DNA from 2 places in the Pseudomonas sp. LBUM1679 genome. Region 1 is predicted to be linked to the other one. Evidence: riboswitches for the same ligand, from Rfam matches in the RefSeq annotation. Region 1 holds a riboswitch; the other holds the start of a gene.
What was found. A riboswitch is a leader RNA that binds a small molecule or an ion and turns the genes downstream of it on or off. The one in region 1 is predicted to bind cobalamin.

Region 1 (3,981 bases):
CGCCGCATCGACGTCGCACAGCGCCTGCTGGACGATGGCAGCGTCCTCGTTCGACCACGGACTCAAGGCCGACAACCACGGCGTCCGGCCCAGGGCGACGGCATCAAACACGTTGATGGCATCCAGCGTGTCGGCCTGTTGCTCAACCACCGCCAGGGTTTGCGCGATGGTTCGCCGAGAGAGTGCCTTGAGGCGCTGGCCGTTGAGGTGAATGTCACCCCGGCTCGGGGTGCGCACGCCGGCCAGCAGTTTGAGCAGCGTGGATTTTCCCGAACCGTTGGGCCCGACGATGCCCAAGGTCTCGCCACGACGGATGTCCAGGTGGATATCGTGCAGCAACTCAGCGTCGCGGACGTGGAAACCGAGGCCGGAACAACTCAGCACGGATTCGCCGATAACAGGTGTGACGGCATTCATCGGGCATTCCTCCGGCCGATCAGGATCAATGCGAACACCGGAGCGCCGACCAATGCCGTGATGACCCCGACCGGGATCACCTGGCCTTTGATCAATGTCCGGGACAGGACATCGGCGGCGATCAGAAACAGGGCACCACCCAGCGCACTAGCCGGCAGCAGGCGCGCATGCCGGGTGCCCAGCAGCAGTCGCACGGCATGGGGAATCACCAGCCCGACGAACCCGATGGAGCCGACAATCGAGACCATCACTGCCGTCACCAGTGCGGCGCAGCTGATCAGCAGCAATTGCACGCGGCGTACCGGGATGCCGAGCGAGGCGGCCGAGTCGGCGCCAAAGGTGAAGGCGTCCAGCGCCCGCCGATGCCACAGGCAAACCACAAGACCGGCCACTGCCACCGGGACGGCCAGCCACACCGACGGCCAGCGCACCCCGCTGAGGTTGCCGAGCAACCAGAACATGATGCCCCGGGCCTGTTCGGAACTGGCCGATTGGGTGATCAGAAACGCCGTGAGCGCATTGAATAGCTGCGAACCGGCAATCCCCGCGAGGATGATCTGCGAGGTGCCGCCGGGCGAACCGCTGGCACGGGCCAGCAACACCACCACGGCGAAGGCGGCAACGGCCCCGGCAAACGCGCCGACCGACAGCGAAATCAGCCCGGCCCCCAGGCCCAGCAACGCCACCAATACCGCACCCGTCGAGGCGCCGGCGGAGATGCCGAGCAGGTAGGGATCGGCCAGCGGGTTGCGCAACAGCGATTGCAGGATCACCCCGCAAGTGGCCAGACCCGCACCGCAGGCCGCCGCCACCAGCGCGCGGGTCAGGCGGTAATTCCAGACGATGCCTTCGTCGATCGGGTCGAGGACATGACCGGCAGCCCACAGTTTATTGGCCAGCACCTGGAACACCACACCCGGAGCGATGGGCGTTTCACCGATGGCCACACCGGCAATGACGGCCAGCAGCAGGGTCACAACGGCCAGCACTGTGCGAATCAGCGTCCTGGTCATTTTGGCAGGTCATAGCCGTCGATGGCTGATGCCAGGGTGGCCAGACCGTCGAACATTCTGACGCTGGCCTGCATGGCCATGGCGTCGAGGATGATGATGCGGTTGTTTTTCACCGCGTCCATGTTGCGGGTCACCGGGTCGCTGCGCAGGAATGCCAGTTTCTTGAGGTGGTCGTCAGCGGGGAAGCGCCGGCGATCCATTCGTGCGATGACCAGGAAAGTCGGGTTGGCCTTGGCGATGGTTTCCCAGCCAACGGTCGGCCATTCTTCGTCGGATTGCACCACGTTACGCACGCCCAGGGTGTTGAGCATGAAGTCGGGAATGCCCTTGTGTCCGGCGACATAAGGGTCGATATCCAGACTGGCACTGGAGAACCAGAACAGCGCACTGGTGTGCTCCAGGTCCTTGTCCTGCACCGTGGCGACCGACTTCGCCAGACTGGCCTTGAGTTCGTCGTTCAACTGCCGGCCACGTTCCTGCACATCGAAGATCTCGGCCAATTGGCTGATGCTCTTGTAAATGCTGTCGATGCGAAACGCCTCCAGCCGTGTGCCGTCGGCGCCGACCAGATTGTCCTTGGCTTCGCAGTCGGAGGGCATCAGGTAGGTCGGGATCTGCAGTTCGTGAAACTGCTCGCGGGTACCGACCACGCCTTGCGGGCCGACCATCCACTCCAGTTCCACGGCCACCAGTTGCGGGCGTTGGCCGATCACCGCCTCGAAACTCGGCTCGTTATCGGCCAGGCGTTGGATTCGGTCGTTCTCTGTCTTGTACTTGGCCAGCACATCGTTGAACCACAGCGAGGTGCCGACCAGCGTGGGGGCAAGCCCCATGGCGTAGAGCATTTCGGTGCCGGCCTGGCCGATGGTCACGGCGCGGCTCGGTGCCTGCGCGAAAGTCAGGGTGCTGCCGCAGTTCTCGACCGTCAGGGGATAGTGGGTCGGGGCCGCATGGGCGAGGGTGGACAGACCCAGGGCGGTGACGAGGGTGGCAAGGCGTGACAGCAGCATGACGCAATCTCCAGTTGACCGTACTCGGAGCAGGGGTACGGACTGGAAACACATCATCGAACGCTGGCGTTAAAGCTCTGACGTAGCGCTCACCACAGGTGACGCACGGCGCAAGGATGTCCTTCCCGGACACCCCGCCGGTTAGTGATTTGCTTGGCCGGCAGGTCTCCTGACTGATGCGTCGGCGCCTGGCTCCAGCCTTCCCGGAAGCGATCCCAGTGGCAGTTCAGGAGCAGGCTCAGCACCTACAGTTGCGGGGGCAGTTCCGATTGATGCCGTGTCGGGCATCTCGGATTCCCTATTAATCCCATGTGGAAACCGGCGGCCGGCATGGTAGTCGATCATGCCGGCCAACGGTCCAGTATTTTTTTCTGGTGTGCCGATTCCAGGGTGCAAGTGCGCGTTGAAGGTAAATCAGCACCAAAGCGCTGCACATGCTTGCAGACCGGGAAATCCCTGCTTAACTCTGAAGCTCTGGTCAGTCAGTGACTCATCGGTCACAGGGCGCTGCGTGACACGCTCGCGCTGTCGCCGCTGTCGCCGCTGGCCCGTGATGCCAGGTTAAACCCCAGGAGGTCTATGCGTTGACGTTTGAACACCACCTTGAGCTTTTAATGTATTTACCTGGCACTTCGCTGTCGGTTCCACCACTACTGCTTTCTGCGATATGGCCCTGTGGGCATTCCTCACGCTGTGCGCTCAGTCCAACGGGTTCAAGGAAGAAAATGACATGATGCCGAACACCGCCATCGTCGAGATTTGCGATAAGTACAAGATTTATACCGAACACTATCTCAACGCCGCCGCTGACAAGACCATCATTCTGGTCAACGGCTCGCTGGCGACAACCGCGTCCTTTGCGCAGACGGTGCGTTACCTGCAGCCGCACTTCAATGTGGTCCTCTACGACCAGCCCTATGCCGGTCAGTCGAAACGACACAACCTCCACGGCGATCCGATCCGCAAGGAAGACGAGGCAGCGATACTGCTGGAATTGATCGAACACTTCGGTGCGCAGCATGTGCTGTCATTTTCCTGGGGCGGTGCGGCGACTTTGTTGGCGCTGGCCCAGCGGCCGCGACGAATCGAGAGGGCGGTCATCAGTTCATTCGCCGCGCGGATCAATACGCCGATGCGCGATTACCTGGAGCGCGGCCTGCACTGTCTCCAGGCCTGCGATCGTCTCAATGTCGGGCGCTTGATCAACGGGACGATTGGCAAGCACCTGCCATCGCTGTTCAAACGCTTTAATCACCGCCATGTCAGCAGCCTGGCGGAGCACGAATACCGGCAGATGCACTTCCATGTGCATGAGGTGCTGACCCAGGACACCCACTGCTACGTCGCCTGTGCCGATGCGATCGAAATCCCGCTGCTGTTTGTCAACGGCGAATGGGATGAATACACCTCGGCGCAAGACGCCCGGCTGTTCGTCAAACATGCCCCTCAGTCCCGGTTCCATACCGTCGCGAACGCCGGGCACTTCCTCGATATGGAACACCCGGCAGCCTGGCAGGAAACCCGGCAGGCCTTGCTCGGTT
Region 2 (3,981 bases), 1.4 Mb from region 1:
GATCACCAACTCGGCGGGGGTCTGTCCAAGGTCGGCGATATTGTCATCCGATACGAAACCGCCGGGCTGGGTCCTGAGCAGGTGCATGGCTTAGACGCTGAGTGCGGCGCGCAATTGCGCTTCGAGCAGCGCCGCGTCCAGCGCCTGGCCGATCAACACCAAGCGCGTGGTGCGCGCTTCTTCGGCGCCCCACTGACGGTCGAAATGCTTGTCAAAGCGCGTGCCCACGCCCTGGATCAACAGGCGCATCGGCTTGCCCGGGATCGCGGCGAACCCTTTGACGCGCAGGATGCCGTGCTGGACCACCAGTTGGGTCAAGGCATCCAGCAGCAGGCTTTCGTCAGCTTGCGGCAGTTCGATGGAGATCGAATCGAAGGCGTCGTGGTCGTGATCGTCCTCGCCTTCATGGTGATGATCATGATGGCTGTGACGACTGTCGATGTGCGCTTCGGAACCGACACCGAGGCCGATCAGTACGTCCAGCGGCAGGCGGCCGCTGCTGGCTTCGATGACTTTCACCGCTGGCGGCAGTTCTTCGGCGACTTCCAGGCGCACACGGGCCAGGTCTTCAGGGCTGATCAGGTCGGCCTTGTTGAGGATCACCAGGTCGGCGCTGGCCAGTTGGTCGGCGAACAGTTCGTGCAGCGGCGATTCGTGGTCCAGGTTCGGGTCGAGTTTGCGCTGGGCGTCGACCTGGTCCGGGAAGGCGGCGAAGGTGCCGGCGGCGACAGCCGGGCTGTCGACCACGGTAATGACCGCGTCGACCGTGCAGGCGCTGCGGATTTCCGGCCACTGGAAGGCTTGCACCAGTGGTTTTGGCAGGGCCAGGCCCGAGGTTTCGATGAGAATGTGATCGAGGTCGCCGCGACGGGCCACCAATTCGCGCATCACCGGGAAGAATTCTTCCTGGACGGTGCAGCACAGGCAGCCGTTGGCCAGTTCGTAGACGCGGCCGCTGGCTTCTTCTTCAGTGCAGCCGATGGAGCACTGCTTGAGGATTTCGCCATCGATGCCCAGCTCGCCGAACTCGTTGACGATCACCGCGATGCGACGACCCTGGGCGTTGTCGAGCATGTGCCGCAGCAAGGTGGTCTTGCCCGAGCCGAGGAAGCCGGTAACGATGGTGACGGGAAGTTTGGCCAGTGTTTTCATCGGATGCCCTTTGGCAAGGTGGCGGGCATACGGGACGACAATCGCTGCGACGGATGTGCGCGCGCAAGAGTTCCGCCACCGGATCACCCCGCCCGGTTGTAGTGAGAATCTGTGTCGAGGCAGGTCTCCTGGCTGACGGTGTGCCGGGCTTGTGGGCCTGGCATTCGCTGCGCCTTCCCGCGAACCCGTTGCACAGGGTTTGCAGTGGCGTGGCAGCGAACATCACCGTTCACAGTTGCGGGGGCAGCCGCGGCATCGACCGCGTTCCCTTCTTAGCTTCGGCAGACGCCGAAGAACCTCGAATGCGCAAGGCTACGCATCGTGTGGAGGCGGGTCAATCGTTGAGCGGTACGCGTTCCCCTGTAGGAGCTGCCGAAGGCTGCGATCTTTTGATTTTGCTTATTAAAATCAAGATCAAAAGATCGCAGCCTTCGGCAGCTCCTACAAAGAGCCAATCATCATTCGGCTCCAGGTGAGAACCCTTGCCAATTGACGCCCAACCCCCGCCCATGCTCTCCTACACGCCTTGTTACGGGTGCCCTTCACAGGGTGAAACGGGAAACCGGTGAATCATGTGCTTTACTCAAGGCCATGTCAGTCCGGTGCTGCCCCCGCAACGGTAAGCGAGCGAAGCGTCAGATCCACTGTGCCAGCAGTTCGGCATGGGAAGGTGACGCTTGCAGGTACAGGCGCAAGCCTTGGCCCCTCGCGAGCCCGGAGACCGGCCCGCAACACAAAGTGACCATTACGATCACTGAATAACAAACCCGCGGTGGGCGGGCGCTGTTTGAACCTCTGCGTGCCCGGCTCGCAGGGGTCTTCCATGCGCTCTATTCACCCACTGACAGACCAGAGGGAAGCGCCATGTCGATCATCAGCAGCACCGGCAGCAACACGGACAAGAGCACCGCCAGCAGCACCACGACCCTGACTCAACGCCTGACCGCCGCCGCCTGTGCGTCGATCCTTGGCGCCTGCCTTGTGTATTTCGCCGGTTTCTCGCACATCGAGGCGGTGCACAATGCTGCGCACGACACCCGTCACAGCTCCGCCTTCCCGTGCCATTGAGACCTGTCGACATGATCAAGCGTATCGCGCAAACCGCAGGTTTCACTGGGCTGCTGGCCGCCCTGCTGCTGACCCTGCTGCAAAGTTTCTGGGTTTCGCCGCTGATTCTGCAGGCCGAGACCTACGAAAAATCCGAGCCGGCGGCTGTTGAAGTCCATGAGCACACCGCAGGTGCCGTCGCCGCTCACACCCATGATGCCGAGGCCTGGGAACCGGAAGACGGCTGGCAGCGCGTGCTGTCGACCACCGGTGGCAACCTGGTGGTAGCGGTCGGTTTCGCGTTGATGCTCGCCGGTCTCTACACTTTGCGCGCCCCGACCAGAACCTCTCAAGGCCTGCTCTGGGGCCTGGCCGGCTATGCGACCTTCGTGCTGGCGCCGACCCTCGGCCTGCCGCCTGAATTGCCGGGGACTGCCGCGGCCGATCTGGCGCAACGGCAGACCTGGTGGATCGGCACTGCCGCCTCCACCGCGGCCGGCATCGCCCTGATCGTGTTCAGTCGTCATTGGCTGATGAAGATCCTCGGTGTCGCCATCCTTGCCGTGCCACACGTGATTGGCGCGCCACAACCGGAAGTTCATTCGATGCTCGCGCCGCAAGCGCTCGAGTCGCAGTTCAAAATCGCTTCGCAGCTGACCAACGTCGCGTTCTGGCTGGCCCTGGGCCTGATCAGCGCCTGGTTGTTCCGCCGCAAAAGCGATGGCCAATACCACGCATGACGGATAACAGCACCGTGCCGACCCTGGTGGTCGGCCTGGGCTGCCAGCGCGGCTGCCCCGTGAGTACGTTGCGGGCATTGCTCGACCAGGCGCTGCAGGCTCATCGCATCGAGCTACACCAGGTCAAGGCACTGGCCAGCATCGACCTGAAGCGCGAAGAACCGGGCCTCATCGAACTGGCCGCACAGCTCGCGCTGCCGCTGATGTATTTCAGCAGCGAACAATTGGCCGGTTACCAGCCGCAACTCAGCCACCGCTCGGACATCGCGTTCGAACGCACCGGCTGTTACGGCGTCGCGGAAAGTGCCGCCCTGGCCCTGGCCGAACAACTGGCCCAGGCGCCGGCGAAGCTGCTGATTTCACGACAGAAATATGCCCAGGCCACCCTCGCGTTGGCTGGCGCTGCATAAAACCCCCGACAATCCCCGCCTTCGATCATGAGCAATCTTCATCTGAAGCCTTGCCCAGGCCCTTTTTCACAGGAACCGACGATGACTGTCTATTTCATTGGCGCAGGCCCCGGCGACCCGGAACTGATCACCATCAAAGGCCAACGGCTGATCCGCAGCTGCCCGGTGATCATCTATGCCGGCTCCCTGGTGCCCGCCGCCGTACTCGAAGGTCATCAGGCCGAACAACTGGTGAACAGCGCCGAACTGCACCTGGAACAGATCATCGAACTGATCAAGTGCGCCCATGCCAAGGGCCAGGATGTGGCGCGGGTGCATTCCGGCGATCCGAGCCTGTATGGCGCCATCGGCGAGCAGATCCGCTACCTGCGTGAACTCGATATTGCCTTTGAAATCATTCCCGGTGTGACCGCGACAGCGGCCTGTGCGGCCCTGCTGGGTGCGGAGTTGACCTTGCCGGACGTGTCACAGAGCGTGATTCTGACCCGCTACGCCGACAAGACGACGATGCCGGCCGGCGAAGAGTTGGGCAGCCTGGCGCAGCATGGGGCAACCATGGCGATCCATCTGGGGGTCAATCATCTGCAGAAGATCCTGGTCGAATTGCTGCCGCATTACGGTGCGGACTGTCC

Region 2: linked by a shared signal. The riboswitch ahead of ACA062_RS18360 (CbtB domain-containing protein) and the one ahead of ACA062_RS12260 (ABC transporter substrate-binding protein) in region 1 are both predicted to bind cobalamin.

Annotation. Positions count from the first base shown of each region.
Region 1 is NZ_CP166774.1:2,650,411-2,654,391, forward strand. It holds gene ACA062_RS12250 (ABC transporter ATP-binding protein) at 1-417, opposite strand, end outside; gene ACA062_RS12255 (FecCD family ABC transporter permease) at 414-1,430, opposite strand; gene ACA062_RS12260 (ABC transporter substrate-binding protein) at 1,427-2,440, opposite strand; cobalamin riboswitch at 2,583-2,778, opposite strand; gene ACA062_RS12265 (alpha/beta fold hydrolase) at 3,171-3,981, shown strand, end outside.
Region 2 is NZ_CP166774.1:4,046,215-4,050,195, forward strand. It holds gene cobN (cobaltochelatase subunit CobN) at 1-87, opposite strand, end outside; gene cobW (cobalamin biosynthesis protein CobW) at 91-1,152, opposite strand; cobalamin riboswitch at 1,254-1,468, opposite strand; cobalamin riboswitch at 1,669-1,896, shown strand; gene ACA062_RS18360 (CbtB domain-containing protein) at 2,017-2,220, shown strand; gene ACA062_RS18365 (CbtA family protein) at 2,232-2,939, shown strand; gene ACA062_RS18370 (cobalamin biosynthesis protein) at 2,936-3,349, shown strand; gene cobM (precorrin-4 C(11)-methyltransferase) at 3,431-3,981, shown strand, end outside.